DNA from 2 places in the Mesorhizobium sp. B3-1-8 genome. Region 2 is predicted to be linked to the other one. Evidence: predicted binding sites of a transcription regulator. Region 2 holds the regulator's gene; the other holds the start of a gene.
What was found. Region 2 encodes LexA, which represses DNA repair genes until DNA is damaged. Its sites were predicted from a motif close to TGTTCNNNNTGTGTTCNG; they were not measured.
Positions count from the first base shown of each region.

Region 1: the regulator LexA is predicted to act here: its motif matches at 6,238-6,255, upstream of parE (DNA topoisomerase IV subunit B).

Region 1 covers NZ_VFTK01000028.1:67,964-77,714, reverse strand. Annotated here, with positions in the region: gene FJ424_RS23875 (type II secretion system F family protein) at 1-749, opposite strand, end outside; gene FJ424_RS23870 (CpaF family protein) at 754-2,175, opposite strand; gene FJ424_RS23865 (response regulator) at 2,172-3,386, opposite strand; gene FJ424_RS23860 (hypothetical protein) at 3,400-3,672, opposite strand; gene FJ424_RS23855 (type II and III secretion system protein family protein) at 3,677-5,044, opposite strand; gene cpaB (Flp pilus assembly protein CpaB) at 5,146-6,066, opposite strand; gene parE (DNA topoisomerase IV subunit B) at 6,322-8,376, shown strand; gene FJ424_RS23840 (FUSC family protein) at 8,419-9,751, shown strand, end outside.
Region 2 covers NZ_VFTK01000007.1:50,584-60,334, forward strand. Annotated here, with positions in the region: gene trpD (anthranilate phosphoribosyltransferase) at 1-111, shown strand, start outside; gene trpC (indole-3-glycerol phosphate synthase TrpC) at 116-928, shown strand; gene moaC (cyclic pyranopterin monophosphate synthase MoaC) at 930-1,406, shown strand; gene glp (gephyrin-like molybdotransferase Glp) at 1,406-2,611, shown strand; gene FJ424_RS08545 (alpha/beta hydrolase) at 2,675-3,505, opposite strand; gene kynU (kynureninase) at 3,560-4,807, opposite strand; gene lexA (transcriptional repressor LexA) at 5,257-5,991, shown strand; gene FJ424_RS08560 (ComEC/Rec2 family competence protein) at 6,032-8,488, opposite strand; gene gltX (glutamate--tRNA ligase) at 8,592-9,751, shown strand, end outside.

The DNA of each region.
Region 1 (9,751 bases), on a different contig from region 2:
CGCAGCTTGCCGCGGTCGCGGATCGTCGCCGACAGGCCGTCGAGGATCTCGCGCAGATTGCCACCCGAACTGCTCTGGATCGACACCGCCGTGACGAACAGCGGCAGGTCCTCATGCCCCACCCGGTCGAAAAGGTTGTTCAGCGCCGAGACCAGGTCGGAGCCATAGGTCACCTCGTCGGCGACGACGCCGAACTCGGTGCCGATCGGATCGGCCATTTCGCGCGACACCATGGCAATCGCCACCGGCACCGGATGGCCGGCCTTCAGGCCGCGCGTGATCAGTTCCAGCGCCTCGGGCAGTTGCATGCCGAACCGCTTGTGCCGGCGCTTGCGCAGGAAGCGCATGGCCATTACCGGCAGCACCGGCAACAGCAAGACAAACAGGATAAGGCCGAACAGGAGCGGCAGGCCCTTCCAGATGCCGACAAGCGCCAGCGCCGCGGCCACGCCCGAGGTGATCGTCAGGAACTTCGGCAGCGGCGTGGTCATGCCGGACTGCGTGCGCAGGGCGCGGAAGCGGTCGAGGGAAAAGATGGAGCCGCCGCCGTCGATCCCGCGTTCCTTGCGCAGCTGGATCAGCACCTGCTCCTGGCTGATCTTGTTCTCCGCCAGCTTCATGCGGCGGTTGATGGCCGTGCGCTTGTCGCTGCGCCCGGCATAGAGCAAATAAAGGCCCTCGGCGATCATGATGCCGGTGAGCGCCGCCGCGGCGTAGACGACGTAGACCGGGCTGAATCCCTCGAACACCGGCCTAGTCCTGCGGCCGGCCGGGTTCGAAATACTTGCCCGGGAATTCGATGCCCATGTTGCGCAGGTCCTCGAGGAAGCGTGGCCGGATGCCGGTCGCTTCGAAGTGGCCGAGGATCTTTCCGTCCGCCTCCATGCCGGTGCGCACGAAGCGGAAGATCTCCTGCATCTGGATGACGTCGCCTTCCATGCCGGTCACTTCGGCGACGCTGGTCACCTTGCGCTTGCCGTCGGACAGACGCGTCAGCTGGACGATGATGTCGATGGCGCTGGAGATCTGGCTTCGGATCGACTGCACGGTCATCGGCATGCCGGTCATGCCGAGCATCTGTTCCAGACGCGAGATAGCATCGCGCGGCGTGTTGGCATGGATGGTGGCCATCGAGCCTTCATGACCGGTGTTCATCGCCTGCAGCATGTCGAAGGCCTCCTCGCCGCGGCACTCGCCGAGGATGACGCGATCGGGGCGCATGCGCAGCGCGTTCTTGACCAGGTCGCGCTGCTTCAATTCGCCGTGGCCCTCGATATTGGCCGGGCGCGTCTCCATGCGCGCGACATGCGGCTGCTGCAGTTGCAACTCGGCCGCGTCCTCGATGGTGATCAAGCGCTCGTCTTCCGGAATGAAGGCCGACAAAGCATTGAGCATCGTCGTCTTGCCCGTGCCGGTGCCGCCGGAGATGATCGTGGTCTTGCGGGCATGCACCGCCGCCGCCAGCACCTCGGCCATGTTCTGGGTGATGGCGCCGAATTCGACCAGCTTGTGCAGGCCGAGCTTGTTCTTGGAGAACTTGCGGATCGACACCAGCGGCCCGTCGACGCCGACGGGACGGATCGCCGCGTTGAAGCGCGAGCCGTCGAGCATGCGGGCGTCGACCATCGGCTGCGATTCATCGACGCGGCGGCCGACCGCCGCGACGATTTTATTAATGATTCGAAGTAGATGTGCCTCATCCTTGAACGGGATATTGACCTGTTGCAGCTTGCCGCGCTTTTCGACGAAGCAGTTCTGGTGGCCGTTGATCAGGATATCGTTGATCTCGGGGTCCTTGAGCAGCGGCTCCAGCGGGCCGAGGCCGACCATCTCGTCGACGATGTCGTCGACCAGGGCGTCGAGTTCGGCGTTGTTGATCGCCATCCGCTCATTGCGCGTCTTTTCCGAGACGAATTCATGCACCTGCCGGCGCATTTCATCCCGGGGCAGCCGCTCCAGCGCCACGAGGTTGATCTCCTCGAGCAGCATGCGATGGATACGCACACGCGCATCGAGCACCTTGTTGGCGCTCTTTGCAGGCGCTGCTTCAGGCTTCGGCGGCGCCGGCTTGCGGGTCGTCGGGATGATCACGGCATTGTGCGTGACCGGCGCGGATTCGGGCGCCCGCTGCGGACGAACGTCGCGGCTCTGCAGGTTGGAAAAGCGGCTGTTCATCCTGCCTTCCTCTTCAGCAAGCCCTTGCCCAGGCCGAACAGCGACTTCGACTTGGCCATCATCTGGACGGCCTCCTCCGGCAGGATGATCTTCTTCAGGTCGTTGACGACATTGGCGTTGGGGTCGATGGCGTGCAGCGGCACGCCGCGGTCGACCGCCTCGCGCACCAGCCGGTAATTGTTGGAGATGCCGCCAACGAAATGCTCGCCGAGTATCTCCTGGACGTCGGCCTGCTTGATGCCGCTGTCGAACATCTTCTGCTCGAAGCGGTTGACGATGACATTGGGCTTCACTTCCTTGCCGGCGGTCTCATAGACGGCCTGGATGAGACGCTGCGTATGGCGCAGGCAGGGCACTGTCATCTCGGCGACGATATAGAGCTTGTTCGAGCCGAGCAGCACCGTCTCGGTCCAGGGGAACCATGTGCGCGGCATGTCGATGACGACATTGTCGAAATAGGCCGCCACGAGGTCGAGCATGCGCACCACGACATCGGTCTTGAACGAGCGCATGTCCGACGGGCGCGTGGGAGCGGCAAGCACGCACAGCCCGCTCGCATGCTTGGACAGCATCACGTCAAGCAATTGCCGGTCGAGGCGCTCCGGCTGGTTCTCGATTTCCGTGATGTCGAAGCGCGGTTCGAGATCGAGATATTCGGCGCAGGCGCCTTGCTGGAAATTGAGGTCGACGACGCATGTAGAGGCGCCGCGCGTCACCGAATGATGCAGTTGGAACGCCGTCTGCAAGGCGAGCGTGGTGGTGCCGACGCCGCCGGCGGCCGGCATGAACGTGTAGATGTGCGATTCGGTGTTCTCTTCCCGCCCCGGCCCTTGCAGCGCACGGATGACGGAACGCACGAGGTCGGCCGTGGTGATCGGTTTGACCAGGAAATCGGCGACCTTGAGCTGCACCAGGATACGCACCGCCGCCGCATTGAATTCCTGGGTCACGACGATCACCGGAATGCTGCCTTCCAGCCGTCGCATGACGCGCTGCAGCGACTCGATTTCCTCGAGCTTGGCTGCATCCATGTCGACGATGACCGTGCCGAAGTCCGTCTCGAGGATCTCGCCGCGCAGCTCGTTGACACTCTTTTCCAGCGTCAAAAGCTCGATGACCTCGGAGGCCGCGAAAGCCGTCCGTGTGTCTTGCAAGAACGTCGTGTCCGTCGAAACGAGCAGGATCTTCTTGGTCTTGCTACCAGATGCCATCGTCGTCAGCCCATCAGTCCGATGTCGTTGATGATGTCGTCGGCGCCGACCCCGAGCCGGCCTTCGCACCGACGGCGGTGCTCTCGGAACCCGGACGCTGGGCCGGCACGAGAAGCCGGGTGTTCTGCACGCCGTACTTCCACGGATCGACCATCTGCATGGCGGTATTGGACGCTTGTGCGTTGCCGACTCCGAGCGTCACCCCTTCGGTGCGGACATAGTCGTCGCTGGTGCAGCCGCCGGCGAAACCGGCCAGGAGCAGAGCGATGCAAACGGGGATGCGCATGGCCTTAGTCCTTTGGCAGATCGAGGAAGTGGCCGGACGTGGCGGCAGCTATCGGGCGGGCGGCGCTGCCGTCCGCCAGCGTCACCGGACGCTTCGACGCCGAGGCGTCCACTTCCTCTGTGTTGTTCAGGAAATAGTCGGCGGGACTTGCCGGCTGGGTGCCGTCGGTCGGCTCGACCATCTTCTTCGAGGGATCGACCGGCTTGACCAGGTAAGGCGTGACGATGATGACCAGGTCGGTCTCGCGCCGCTGATAGGATTTCGACGAAAACAGCGGACCGAGCACCGGCAGCCTGCCGATCCCCGGCACCCGCGATGTCGTGATGTCGTTCTGCGACTGCAGGAGGCCGGCGATCATGAAGCTCTGGCCGTTCTTGAGGTCGACCGATGTCCTGGCGCGGCGCACGATGAAGGCCGGAATGGAAATGCCGCTGCTGACCTGGATGGAAGCGGACGGGTCGATCGAGGACACTTCCGGCGCGATGTCGAGGCTTACCAGCCCGTCCTTCAGCACCGTCGGCGTGAAATCCAGGCCGACGCCGTACTTCTTGTAGGTGACGCTGATCTTGCCATTGTCTTCGGAAACCGGGATCGGGAACTCGCCGCCGGCAAGGAAGCTCGCCGTCTGGCCCGAACGCGCAATCAGGTTCGGCTCCGCCAGCCGCCGCGCCAGGCCGCGTTCCTCCAGCGCCTTGATGGCGATGTCGATCGAAACGCCGTTCGACAGCAAGCTGCCGATGATCTCGCCTGTTCCGGCAGCCGTCAGGTTTCCCCCATCCGGGCTCAGCACGACTTTGCGGTTGCCGATGCCATAGGCGAAATTGGCGGCGTATTTGGCGCCGAGATCCTGACCGGCCTGGCGATTGATCTCGACGAAGCGGACGTTGAGCTGCACTTGCTGCGAGGACGAGATGTTGACCGAGTTGATGATTTCCTCGTTGCCGGAAAAGCGCGACGCGATCTTGCTGGCCTTGTCGGCGGCGACCGCATCGTCGGCCTCGCCCGACAGCACGACGCGGCCGTTCGCCGAACCGACCTTGATCTTGGCGTCGGGAACGCTGGCGCGGATGGTGCTGGCCAGTTGGTCTGTATCCAGCGTCACCTCGATATCGATGGTGCCGACAAGCTGCTTGTTCTGGTCGAACAGGGCGATACCGGTGGTGCCCAGATTGTTGCCGAGCACGTAGAAGGACTTGTCGGTCAGCGGATTGACGTTGGCGATCTCCGGATCGCCGATGACGATCTGGTAGAAGGCGGCGCTTGTCATGATCGTCTTCGGCTTGCCCTTGGCCACCTTGATCGAGGCGTTCTTGTTCGCCGATACATAGACGACGTCATTGCCAGCCCTTGCCGGCGCGGCGACGCCAAGCATTGCCGCCGCCAGCGCTATCGCGCCGAGAAGACGCCATCCCCCGGTCGTCCGAAATGCATCAAACCCGAACATCTTGCCCCGTCCCCGCCGGTCCCCACCGGCTATTGCTGCAGTTCCTGCGGCGGTTCCCGTGAAGGAACCTTGTATTCCTCGACCTTGTCGCCACGCGTCACGATCACCGTCTTTAGTTTCGGCTCGCCCTGGTCCTTCGTCATCGCATTGACGAGCGAGGCGGCGCTCGCCTGCGCGTTTGCGGCAACCGAGCCGCCGAAGGACGAGATGGTCGTAAGCCCGCCATTGCTGGCGGTTGCGTCGGCGGCCGACCGCAGCGACAACGACAGCGTGCCGACGGTGCGGGCAAGCGCCACTTTCTGCGCCCCTTCGTTGGTGACTTCGAGGGTCACGGAATTGGCGATTTGCGGCTCGGTCTTGCGCTCGTCGGCGCCCTGTCCAACCGAAAGCACCTTGGCATCGGAGACGACGATCTCGGACGTGACGGTCGATCCGGCGGCGCCCTGCGCATTCTTGGACACTTCCTGGATATCACCAGCGTCGCGCGTCAGCACGACGTCCACGCGGTCTCCCGGCGTGATGAAGCCGCCGACCCCGGCGATCTCATCGGTGCGGATGGTGACGGCCCGCATTCCCGGCGACAGCATGTTGGAAAGGGTGGCGCGGCCATTCGGCCCCGACAGCTTGGTGAGCAGCACCGGTTCGTTGACCTCGATCGGCGACAGCACGACCCGGCTGCCGTCCGCAAGCAGCTTGTCGATCGTCGGGAAAGCACCTTGCGGCAGGGAATCCTGCGGCCACGGAATCTCGGCGAGCTGCGGCCGTCCGAGCTCCATGCCGTAACGCAGTGGCGCTTGCGCCACCACGATGGTCTTGAACTCGACCTTGGGCTGCTGCGGCGCCATGACGGAGACGACCTTGACCTCGGGCTGAGCCTTTGCCTGGCTCTTGACCCAGAAATCCGCCGCAAAGATCGAGATCGCGCCGAACACGGCGGCGATGCCGATCATGGTAATGGCCCTGCCCCTCACAACGAAACCCCTGACGCCCGTGGTCTTTTGTTGGTTGGGCCTCACGCTAGGCGTTAATGTTAAAGAATCGGGAATACCGGGGCACGCCGACCGCCCTATTTCGGCCGGCTTGGTTATCGAATGGTTTTAGAATAAGAGACAGTTTGATCCCTGAACGGAACAGGAACTCGTTCGCCCGCCAAAAGCGTGGCAGTATCGAGACGTGATTCGCATTACCGGACGCTAGGCCCCAGCATGGACGACAGCAACGACCTCTTCGGCAAGATGGAAAAGCCGGCACAGCCGGTGCGCGCGCCGTCGCGCCCGGCCGATCCGCTCATACAGGCCGCGAAGCGTTCGGCCCCCGTCCGCGACGGCAGCGAGGGCTACAGCGCCGCCGACATCGAGGTGCTGGAAGGGCTGGAACCGGTGCGCCGCCGTCCGGGCATGTATATCGGCGGCACCGACGACAAGGCGATGCATCACCTGTTCGCCGAGGTCATCGACAATTCCATGGACGAAGCGGTGGCCGGCCACGCCACCTTCATCGACGTCGAGCTTTCCGCCGACGGCTTCCTGACCGTCACCGACAACGGCCGCGGCATCCCGGTCGATCCGCATCCGAAATTCAAGAAGCCGGCGCTCGAAGTCATCATGACCACGCTGCATTCGGGCGGCAAGTTCGACTCCAAGGTCTACGAGACCTCCGGCGGCCTGCATGGCGTCGGCGTCTCGGTCGTCAACGCGTTGTCCGACCATCTCGAGGTCGAGGTCGCGCGGGGACGTCAGCTCTACCGGCAGCGTTTTTCGCGCGGCGTCCCGGTCAGCGGTCTTGAGCATCTTGGCGAGGTCCACAACCGCCGTGGCACCAGGACCCGCTTCCATCCCGACGAGCAGATTTTCGGCAAGGGCGCCGCCTTCGAACCGGCGCGGCTTTACCGCATGACGCGCTCGAAGGCCTATCTGTTCGGCGGCGTCGAGATCCGCTGGACCTGCGATCCGTCGCTGATCAAGGAAAAGGACCAGACGCCGGCCAAGGCCGAGTTCCATTTCCCCGGCGGCCTGAAGGACTATCTCAAGGCGACGCTCGGCGACGAATTCCAGGTCACGCGCGAGGTCTTCGCCGGCAAGAGCGACAAGCAGGGCGGTCATGCTTCGCTCGAATGGGCGGTGACCTGGTTCGGCGGCGACGGTTTCCTCAACTCCTATTGCAACACCATTCCGACCCCCGAAGGCGGCACGCATGAGGCCGGATTCCGCAACGTGCTGACGCGCGGACTGCGCGCTTACGCCGACCTCATCGGCAACAAGCGCGCCTCGATCATCACCACCGACGACGTGATGATCTCGGCCGCCGGCATGCTGTCGGTGTTCATCCGCGAGCCTGAATTCGTCGGCCAGACCAAGGACAGGCTGGCGACGATCGAGGCGATGCGCATCGTCGAGAACGCCCTTCGCGACCCGTTCGACCACTGGCTGGCAGACAATCCGCAGGAAGCCTCGAAGCTTCTGGAGTGGGTGATCGCGCGCGCCGACGAACGCGTGCGGCGCCGCCAGGAAAAGGAAGTCTCGCGCAAGAGCGCGGTGCGCAAGCTGCGCCTTCCGGGCAAGCTCGCCGACTGCACGCAGAACGCCGCCGCCGGCGCCGAGATCTTCATCGTCGAGGGCGACTCGGCCGGCGGCTCGGCCAAGCAGGCGCGCGACCGCGCCAGCCAGGCGGTGCTGCCGCTGCGCGGCAAGATCCTCAACGTCGCCTCCGCCGGCAACGACAAGCTTGCTGCCAACCAGCAGATTTCCGACCTGATCCAGGCGCTCGGCTGCGGCACGCGCTCGAAATACCGCGACGAGGATCTGCGCTACGACCGCGTGATCATCATGACCGACGCCGACGTCGACGGCGCGCACATCGCTTCGCTGTTGATCACCTTCTTCTATCAGGAGATGCCGAACCTGATCCGCGGCGGCCATCTCTATATGGCCGTGCCGCCGCTCTATTCGATCCGGCAGGGCGGCAAGGTCGGCTACGCTCGCGACGACGCGCACAAGGACGAACTGCTGCGCACCGAATTCACCGGCCGCGGCAAGGTCGAGATCGGCCGCTTCAAGGGCCTCGGCGAGATGATGGCCGCGCAGCTCAAGGAGACCACGATGGATCCGAGGAAGCGCACGCTTCTAAGGGTCGACGTGATCGACGCCGAGCAGGCCACCAAGGATGCCGTCGACGCGCTGATGGGCACCAGGCCCGAGGCGCGTTTCCGCTTCATCCAGGAGCGCGCCGAATTCGCAGAGGCGGACGTGCTGGATATCTGATCGCCTGCCGGTCCATAACAGTCTCCGGCACGGAGAACCGATGTGACCTGGACACGGTTGAAAGAGCTTGTCGAAACGCCCTTAAGCGGTTTGACGCAGCCGACCCGTTCGGACTGGATTTTTGCCCTGCGCACGGTTTCGGCCGGACTGATCGTGCTGCTTGTCGCCTACGCGCTGAAGCTCGACCATCCGCAATGGGCGATGATGACGGTGTTCATCGTCGCGCAGCCGGTCGCCGGCATGGTGCTGGCAAAGGGCTTCTACCGGCTGCTCGGCACGCTGGCCGGCGGCCTGGCGGCCGTCGGCATCACATCGCTGTTCGGCGCCAATCCCTGGCTGTTGGTGAGCGTGCTGGCGCTCTGGATCGGCGTCTGCACGCTGGTCTCGTCACTGTTGCGCAACCCGGAGGCCTATGGCGCCGCGCTTGCCGGCTATACCGCGATGATCATCAGCCTGCCGGCCCTCGGACAGCCGCATATTGTCGTCGACCTGGCCGTCGCCCGCTGCGCGGAGATCGCGCTCGGCATCGTCTGCGCCGGCGTCACCAGCCGGCTGATCCTGCCGAAACTCGCGGCCGACGCCATCATTTCCAGGTTGAAGCGCAGCATCCTCGACCTCGCCGAATATGCCGGCGGCGCCTTTTCCAACGGCGATCCGGCAAGCCTCGCCGCACTCCAACGCAAGCTGATCACCGATGCCCAGACGCTTGCCGAGATGCGCACCTATGCGCGGCTGGAAGCGCCGAGCTTCGCCACCCGCGCCCACCCGGTGCGGCGCACGATCGGTCAGCTTCTGTGGGCGCTTTCGGCGGCGCGCGCACTGCACAGCCACCGCAGGCCGAAGAACGCGGCGCTCATTCCCATGCGCAGCGAATTGAAGGCCTTCGTCGGCGAACTCGCGGCGACACCCGGCGCGCTCGACGACACCGGCCCCTGGGTGGCGCGGCTCGATGCGATCGCAAGCAAGGCCAGGGAGATGCCCGACCTGCCCAACGATGACGGCTCCAACGATACCGCCGAAGACAAGGTCGGCACCATCACCCGCCTGACCATTGCCGGCGATTTCGCCGAGGCGCTGAAGCAGGTGATGCGCGGCCTTGACGCGCTTCGCTCGCCCGTCTCGCGGAAGTCGAGCGAGCGAGCCCAGCCGGCGCTGGTCGTCCACCGCGACTACCAGGCCGCGTGGCGCAACGCCGTGCGCGCCGCGCTCGCGACGTTGCTCGTGGCGATCTTCTGGCTGACGACCAAATGGTCGGAAGCCGCCGGCACCGTCATCCTCGTCGCCGTCGTCTCCAGCCTGTTCGCGGCGCGCCCGGATCCGGTGCAGTCCGCCTGGGGTTTCTTCACCGGAACGCTGATCGCGCTGCCTTTTGCCT
Region 2 (9,751 bases):
GCCGGCAAGGCGACGACGCTTGCCGACGGCATCGCGGCGGCGGCGCAAGCGATCGACAGCGGTCGCGCGCTTGGCGTGCTGGACAAGCTCGTCGAGATTTCGAACGGATAAGGCCTTGTCGGACATCCTGCGCAAGATCGAAGCCTACAAGCGCGACGAGATCGCGGCAGCCAAGCTCGCCATGCCGCTCGCCGAGATCAAGGCGAAGGCCAGGGACGCCGAGCCGCCGCGCGGCTTCCTTGCTGCGCTCGAGGCCAAGCGCCGGGGCGGCGGCTTCGCGTTGATTGCCGAAATCAAGAAGGCCAGCCCCTCCAAGGGGCTGATCCGCGCCGATTTCGACCCGCCAGCCTTGGCCAAGGCCTATCAGAAAGGTGGCGCGACCTGCCTTTCGGTGCTGACCGACGCGCCATCCTTCCAAGGCGCGCCGGAATTTCTCACCAAGGCGCGCAAGGCGGTGTCCCTGCCCGCATTGCGTAAGGATTTCCTATTCGACCCTTACCAGGTCTACGAAGCACGAGCCTGGGGCGCAGACGCCATCCTGATCATCATGGCAAGCGTCGACGATGCTCTGGCGAGTGAATTGGAAGCTATCGCCTTCGAACTCGGGATGGACGCGCTGATCGAGGTGCATGACGAGGCCGAAACGGAGCGCGCGCTAAAATTGTCGTCGCGACTGATCGGTATCAACAACCGCAATCTGCGGACCTTCGAGACCAGCCTTGAGACTTCCGAGCGGCTGGCGCGAATGGTGCCGGGCGGCTACCTGCTGGTCAGCGAGAGCGGCATCTTCACCCACGGCGACTGCCTCAGGATGCAGAAGACCGGCATCAGCACCTTCCTGGTCGGCGAGAGCCTGATGCGGCAAGCGAACGTGGCCGCGGCGACCGAGCTTCTGCTGACAGGCAAGGCAGCGGCCGAGGCCATCTGAGATGGCCCTCACCCATCTTGGCGCCAAGGGCGAAGCCAATATGGTCGATGTCGGCGACAAGGCCGAGACGATCCGCACGGCGATCGCCGAAGGTTTTGTCTCGATGCGGCCGGAAACGCTGGAGATGATTCTCGCAGGCGATGCCAAGAAGGGCGATGTGCTGGGCACAGCCCGCATCGCCGGTATCATGGCCGCGAAGAAAACGCATGAGCTGATCCCGCTCTGCCATCCGCTGCTTCTGACAAAAGTTGCCGTCGAGATCGAGCCGGACCGCACGCTGCCTGGCCTCAGGGTCACCGCGCTTGCCCGCGTCACCGGCAAGACCGGCGTCGAGATGGAGGCGCTGACCGCGGCGTCGGTCGCCTGCCTCACCATCTACGACATGGCCAAGGCGGCGGACCGCGGCATGGTGGTTTCCGGCATCCGGCTGGTCGAGAAGACAGGCGGCAAGTCCGGCGACTACAAGGTGGATGCCTGATGGCCTTGGTCCCGGTCGCCGAAGCGCTCGAACGCCTGCTGGACGGTGCTGCGCCATTACCCGGCGAAAGCATTCCGCTGGCTGACGCGGCCGGCCGGGTCCTGGCGGAGCCGGTCGTGGCGCTACGCACGCAGCCGCCGTTCAACGCCTCGGCCATGGACGGCTATGCCGCAAGATCCGCCGATGTCGCTTCAGCGCCGGCTGAACTCGAGGTCATAGGCATGGCGCCCGCCGGGCGCGGTTTCTCCGGAACCGTCGGCAAAGGCCAGGCCGTGCGCATCTTTACCGGCGCGCCGCTGCCTGAAGGCGCCGACACCATCGTCATCCAGGAAAACGTCCGCGACCTTGGCAACCGCCAGATCGAAGTGACGGAGCCGACCGCCGAAGGACGCAATGTCCGTCGCCGCGGGCTCGACTTCGGCCAGGGCGACCTGCTGCTCGAAAACGGCCGCGCGCTCGACGCGGCGGCCCTTTCGCTGGCGGCGTCAGCCAACCACCCCGCCTTGAACGTCGTGCGGCGGCCGCTGGTTGCGATCATCGCCACCGGCGACGAATTGCTGCCGCCAGGCAGCGCGCTCGGCCCCGACCAGATCATTTCGTCCAACGCCTATGGCGTCGTCGCCGCCGCCCAGTCGGTCGGCGCGCGCGCGCTCGATCTCGGCATCGCCGCCGACCGCCAGGAGGCGATCGCCGCGCTGGTCAGGAAAGCGGTCGAGGCGAACGCCGACGTCATCGTCACGCTCGGCGGCGCCTCGGTCGGCGACCACGACCTGATCCATGACGTGCTGACCGGCGAAGGCATGAAGCTCGACTTCTGGAAGATCGCCATGCGCCCCGGCAAACCGCTGATGTTTGGCCGGCTTGGCAATGTCCGTTGCATCGGCCTGCCCGGCAATCCGGTGGCAAGCATCGTCTGCTCGCAACTCTTCCTGAAGCCGCTGCTTGCCAGGCTCGGCGGCCGCGATCACCGGCAGGACGTGCGAACGGCCCGGCTGGGCGCTGCGATGCAGGCCAACGATCTAAGGCAGGACTACGTGCGCGCCGTTGTGCGCGAGGACGCCGGCACCCTGGTCGCGATGCCTTTCGGCATCCAGGACTCCTCGATGCTGCGCATGCTTGCCGACGCCAACGGCCTGATCGTGCGCCAGCCCTTCGCGCCCGCCGCGCAGGCCGGCGCCGAGTGCAACGTGCTGATGCTGCGCTGAGCCGGTCTATCCCGCCGTTTTAACGCAATTCTCGACCGAAACCGTTCACACCGCCGAATTGCTCTATTCGGCGATCAGTGCCCGAGTGAGGGGATGATCCGGATCTCCGAGCCCATCGACAACGTTGAAATGATGCCGGTCCGGCTCGACCACTGAACCGGTGGCAGCGCCGAGCCCGGTCCAGATGTTGGCAAGCAATGTACTCTGGCGCAGGAATTCCGAACGCTCGCCGCCGCCGACCCAACAGGTGATGCGGGCTCCCCGCCGAGGCCGCAGCAAAGCCGGGCTTTCGCTCAACGCTTCCTTCTCGTCGATGTTCAGGGTCTCGTTCAGTGCGGTGAACATCAGCGGCCGAAGGTCGTGCAGGCCTGAAATCGAAACGACCTGGCGTATGCGCCGCGTCACATCGGACGACAGCGGCGCGTCCGCGGTCATCATCCGGCTGGCGAGATGCCCGCCGGCCGAGTGCCCGGTCAGCACCAGCGGACCATCGATCATCGCTGCCGCCTTCTCGATCGCTGCCGCAACCTCGTTGACGATGCCGCTGATCCTGGTTTGCGGGCAAAGCGTGTAAGAAGGCATGGCGACGGCAAAACCGTGGCCGACCGCACCTCCAGCCAGATGCGACCAGGAGGTCTTGTCTGATTCCATCCAGTAACCGCCATGGATGAACACGACGAGCCCCTTTGGCGCAGCAGGTGGGAGAAACAGATCGAACCGGTTGCGCGGCGCTTCGCCGTACACGATATCGAACCGCGCCCTGCCTTGCGCCAACAGCTTTTCCCTAAAGGCTTGCGCCGGTTGATCCCAAGCCGCGGGCCAGCGGTCGCCGCCGGCGATGTTCGCGCCGTTGGCATAGGCGTTGTCCCAGTCGGCAATACGGTTTTCGAACACGGCCCCTCCGCGATCAGGTCGATGTTGAGCGGAGTTTAATTGGCATCGCCGCGGTCAGGTAACGGTTGTCTTGACCGCGAAGCGGGCTTCTCGCCAGACGCCGGTCCGCAAGATGTCTTCGAGCACTTCGACGGCATTCCAGACATCCCTGTAGCCGACATAGAGCGGGGTAAAACCGAAGCGCATGGTCGACGGCGCCCGAAAATCACCGATCACGCCGCGTTCGATCAGGGCCCGCATGATCTGGTAGCCATGCTGGTGAATGAAGGAAATCTGGCTGCCGCGTTTGGCGCCGTCGCGGGTGCTTTCCAGCGTAAGATCGTAACCGCCGCACCGTGCTTCGACGAGTTCGATGAACAGATCGGCCAGCGCAATGCTCTTCCTCCGCACCGTCGCCAGGTCAACGCCGTTCCAGATGTCGAGCGCGCCTTTCAGCGTCCGCATCGACAGGACCGGCTGCGTGCCGCACAGAAATCGGCGGATGCCGGTGCCTGGCGCATAGGCTTGCTCGAAGGCGAATGGCCGTGCATGGCTCCACCACCCGCTGAGCGGCTGCCGCACATCGGCAAGATGCCGCTCGGCCGCATAGATGAAGGCAGGAGAACCTGGCCCGCCATTGAGATATTTATAGGTGCAGCCGACGGCGAAATCGGCGCTTGCCCTGTCAAGTTCTACCGGCATGGCGCCCGCGCTGTGGCAGAGATCCCAGACGATCAGCGCACCGGCGTCATGCGCCATGCGCGTAAGCGCCGCCATGTCGCGCAACTCGCCGGATTTGTAATTGACGTGGTTGACCAACACCACCGCCACGCGTTCGTCGATCAGTTCCTCGATGATCGGCGCGTCCACGCCAGCCAGGTGCAGGACAGTGTTCTTTCCGGTCAAGGCCACCCCTTCGGCCATATAGATATCGGTCGGAAAACTGTCGCCCTCGGCAACGATCACGGTTCGGTCCGGCCGCATCGCCATCGCCGCGTGCAGCACTTTGTAGATGTTGATCGACGTGGTGTCGCAGACCACGGTCTGGCCCGGCGCCGCGCCGATCAGGCGCCCGAGCCGGTCGCCCAGCTCGACCGGCATGTCGAACCATCCGTCCTTGTTCCAAGCACGAATGAGGTCATGCGCCCACTCCTCGGCAGCTGCCCTGCGCAACTCGTCGAATGCGGCGTGCGAGGCCGCTCCCAACGAATTCCCGTCGAGGTAGATCACCCCCTCCGGCAGGACGAAGCGATCGCGCAGGGCGCGCAGCGGATCCGCTGCATCCATCGCCTCGATCTCGGCGAGATCAGGAATTCCCCCCATCATGCTGCCGCCTCCATTTCGGCATGGCGCCTCTCACGATTGGCCAAGGGCGGTTGTCTCACCACCGTCCGTGCCACGGCAAGAACCTTCTGCGCTATGTTAGCTGGTCCATAGACGGCGAAGACCATGGATCGGAATCATTGCCGAAGTTGGCATTTTGGGTCCGTTTCGTTCACGGTGAGGCACGTTCGCGCAAGAGCCGAAGCGATCCCGCCCGCGCCTTTGTGATGGCGTTGGACCGCGCTTCAGCTTAAGGAGGGCTGCATAATCGAGCGGAATCAATGATACCGCTGACCTGACTCGGCCAGGTATCCCTTGGATGCAACATTGTTTCCGAAGCCTCAACAAATTCACTAAACTTTAAACGGTTGCGGAACACAACTGGAACAGATAGTGTTTGTTCTGGGTTTGTTTTTCTGATTCCGGTTTCAGAACCCAAGGGGGCCGCCATGCTGACGCGCAAACAACATGAACTGCTGATGTTCATCCATGAACGCCTCAAGGAGAGCGGGATTCCGCCGTCTTTCGACGAGATGAAGGAAGCGCTCGACCTCGCCTCCAAATCGGGCATCCATCGGCTGATCACGGCGCTGGAAGAACGCGGCTTCATTCGCCGGCTGCCGAACCGAGCGCGCGCGCTTGAAGTGCTGCGGCTGCCCGACTCGATCGCGCCTGGCCTGAATGCCGCGAGAAAGTTTTCGCCGAGCGTCATCCAGGGCGGCCAGGGCAATCTTGGCCGCCAGGTCAAGCCGGCGGCGCCCTCGCGCACGCCGACACCCAGCAATGACGACGACGCTGTTTCGGCCGTGTCCATTCCGGTGATGGGCCGCATCGCCGCCGGCGTGCCGATAGACGCCATCCAGCACCAGACGCATTCGATCTCGGTGCCGCCGGACATGATCATGGGCGGCGAGCATTATGCGCTGGAGGTCAAGGGCGACTCGATGATCGAGGCCGGTATCTTCGACGGCGATACGGTCATAATCCGCAACGCCAATACGGCAAGTCCGGGCGAGATCGTGGTGGCGCTGGTCGACGACGAGGAAGCGACCCTGAAGCGGTTTCGTCGCAAGGGTGCCTCGATCGCGCTCGAGGCCGCCAACCCGGCGTACGAGACCCGTATCTTCGGACCGGACCGGGTCAAGGTTCAGGGTAAGCTCGTCGGACTCATCCGCCGTTACTGAGCAGAACCGCGCGGCGGTCTTCGCCGGAACTGTGTGCCATCTATTCTGTAGGCTGCGGCGCGACCGCCGGCTTTTCCGGTCGTTGATAGGGCGGCAGCCCCCTCGCCTCACGCGCGTATTTCCGCTGCTCGTGCCAGGGTCGGTACGGTTCTTCGACCGCGTAGCGAACGGTTGGCCGCGCGGTTGCCGATTGCGGATCAAAGAAGATGGCGGCGCTGCCGTCGCGTGCCAGCTGCCGCTTGGTGACGACGAGCACGCGCGGATCGCGGCATGGATTGTAGGCCGTGGCGTCGTCGATGACGATGAGGTCGGCGAAACCGCAAGCAGGCCGGGCGCTGGCGCGGTTCTCGGCGAGCGCGACGATGGCACCGGAAGGATGCCGGCCGATGCAGAGGTCGCCGATGCAGTAGAAGGGCGAGCCGGGCGGCAGGTCGACGGGATCGGCGATGTCGAGGGCGTCTTTAGCGAACGTCTCCGGCGGTACGATTTCCTCGGCTTTCAGCGCCCGTTTCCAGTTGTCGGTGGTGAAGTCGTTGGAGCGCGCGCGGTTGATGGCAAGCTCACCGCCGCCGATCGGCATCGCCACCAGATGCGCGTCCTCCGAGATAAGCACGTCCGGAGTACGGACATGCGGAATGGCCAGCAGCGCGGCGAGCGCGAAGGGTAAGGCAGCGAGCCTCAGCCAGGTGGTGGCCATCGTCGCGATGACCAGCGCGACCGTCGCCAGCAGCACCGACTGGATCGAGATCAGCCCGACGGCGTCGACCGGTGAGCGCTCGGATATCCACGCCGAAATGGCGATCATCGCCGTCAGGCCCTTGCCCATCACATAAAGGAATGGGCCGTCGAAGCCGAAGGGCATGGCCAGGGCGCTCAACACGGCAAACGGCATGACGACCAGTGAGACGATCGGCATGACCGCCAGATTGGCCAGCAGGCTGAGCGGCGACACCCGCTGGAAGTGCCAGATCGCAAACAACAATGTCGCGCTGCCCGCGATAAGCGACGTCACGGCGGCACCACCCACTCCAATCGCCAGTTTTCGCGATAGGAAGCCGAGGAACGAACGCTTTGCCGGCGGCGCGGTCGTTTTGCCGGCGCGATAGTCGGCAAAACCGGCATAGGCGCCGACTAGCGCAGCGGTGGCGGCGAAGGACATCTGGAAGCTCGGGCCGACCACTTCGTGCGGCGAGACAAGGATGACGGCGATGGCCGAGATCGCCAGGTTGCGCATGGTGAGCGCCGCGCGGTCGAAGAGCACGGCGGCGAGCATCACGGCCAGCATGATGAAACTCCGCTCGGCCGCCACCACGATGCCGGAGATCACGAGGTAGGCGGCGATCGAGAGCAGCGCGATTGCAGCGGCATATTTCTTCACCGGCCGGCGCGACGAGAAATCCGGAAACAGCGCGAAGGCGCCGCGCAAAAGGACCATGATCGTGCCGGCGACCAGCGCCATATGCAGGCCTGAGATCGAGATGATGTGGTAGATGCCGGTTCGCCGCATCGACTCGTTGATGGCTTCCGGAATGCCGGCACGAACGCCGACGATCAGCGCCGCTGCGATCTCGCCTTCGGACCCGCCGATGCTGCTCCTGATGTGGTCTGCAATCCCTTCGCGCGCGTTTTCCACTGCCGATGCGATGCGCGCGTCAAACGGCGCCTCCACCGGCGCAATCAGCTTTGGATCACCCAGGAAAAAGCCGCTGCCGCCAATGCGGGCAAAATAGCTGTCGAAGGAAAAGTCGTAGCTGTCCGGCCGAACCGGACCTGTCGGCGGCAGCAGCTTGGCATAGCCGGTCAGCATCGACCCGGCTGTCATGCCGGACGGGATCCTGCGGGCAGACAACCTGACGCGGTCCGGCGCGTAGCGCAGCTTCGGATGCTCCGTGGATATGAGATCTATGGTGAGCCGGACACGGCCATTGGCCATCGCCTCGGCGGTGACGAGGCGACCCGTCAGCCGGGTCTGGATTTCCGAACCCAGCATCGGGGTCGCCATCCGCCAGGTCTCGACCTTCGCCGCGAGAAAGCCCAAGGCGCAGAAAAACGCCGCCATGAAGACAAGGTGCGTTCTGTGCCGGGAATGTGAGACCGCCGCGCAGACCGCCATCAGGGCCACTGCCGCAAGCGGCCTGTAGAGATCCGGCTCAGCGCTCAGCGAGAAGTAATAGATGACGCCGGCGGCCAAAAACACCGGCACCAGCAGGAAGCCGATGCCGCGGTCAAGCTCGGTGGCGGCAGCGGTGCCGATGCTTCGGAGCAATGCGGGAAGCGAGGCGCGGCCAAGCTGTTTGCGGATTCGGCTGAGGCTCGCCGTTGGCGAGACCGGCTGTATTGCACCGTCACCGGGTGGCGTAAGCTCGGTAGGTGCCCGCGGCTCCGGAAGCGAAACCGGCGCTCCCTCTTCGGGCGCGGCATGGGCAAACATCAGGCGTTCGCTGACGCCAGCTGTCGTTCCCCCGCCCTCCTCCGCGCCCCGGCCACGTCCAGCCATCGGGTCTGCCCCTTGCGCCCCAGACCGCCTATGCTACATGAACGCCGGTCGCGTGGAAGTCCGCGCGAAACATGCATTTTTTCAGTGCTTCCTCGAGAGTTCCATGTCCGACAAGGTCGTCACCCGTTTTGCCCCCTCGCCCACAGGCTACCTGCATATTGGCGGCGCGCGCACGGCGCTGTTCAACTGGCTCTATGCCAGGCACACCGGCGGCACGATGCTGCTGCGCATCGAGGATACCGATCGCGAACGCTCCACCGAAGCTGCCACCGCCGCCATTCTCGACGGGCTGACCTGGCTTGGCCTCTCCTGGGACGGCGAGGCCGTCTCGCAGTTCGAGCGCGCGCCGCGTCATCGCGAGGTCGCCGAGGAGCTCGTGCGCATGGGCAAGGCCTATTACGCCTATGAGACGCCGGCCGAGCTGGAGGCGATGCGCGAGGCGGCCCGCGCCAAGGGTCTGCCGCCGCGCTACAACGGCCAGTGGCGCGACCGCGGCCCCTCCGAGGCGCCGGCAGGCGTCAAGGGTGCGATCCGCATCAAGGCGCCGACCGAAGGCGTGACGATCGTCAACGACCGCGTGCAGGGCGAGGTGCGCTTCCCGAACAAGGATCTCGACGACTTCATCATCCTGCGTTCCGACGGCGTCCCGACCTACATGCATGCCGTCGTCGTCGACGATCACGACATGGGCGTCACCCACATCATCCGCGGCGACGATCACCTGACCAATGCCGCGCGCCAGACGGTGATCTACGATGCCATGGGCTGGGATGTGCCGTCGATGTCGCACATCCCGCTGATCCACGGCGCCGACGGCGCCAAGCTGTCGAAGCGGCACGGCGCGCTCGGCGTCGAAGCCTATCGCGCCATGGGTTATCTGCCCGAGGCTCTGCTGAACTATCTGGCCAGGCTCGGCTGGAGCCATGGCGACGACGAGGTGATGTCGGTCAAGGACATGGTCGCGTGGTTCGACATCGGCGACGTCAACAAGGGCGCGGCGCGCTTCGACTTCGCCAAGCTCGAGGCGTTGAACGGCGTCCATATGCGCAAGATGGATGACCAGGCGCTGTTCGACATCTTCGTCGCCACCTTGCCCTATCTCGAAGGCGGCCCGACGTTCGCGGCAAAGCTCGACGACAGGCGCAAGGCGCAACTGCTTGCCGCCATGCCCGGTCTCAAGGAGCGGGCCAAAACCCTGGTCGAGCTGGTCGACGGAGCGGCGTTTCTGTTCGCCGAGCGGCCGTTGCCGCTGGATGAGAAGGC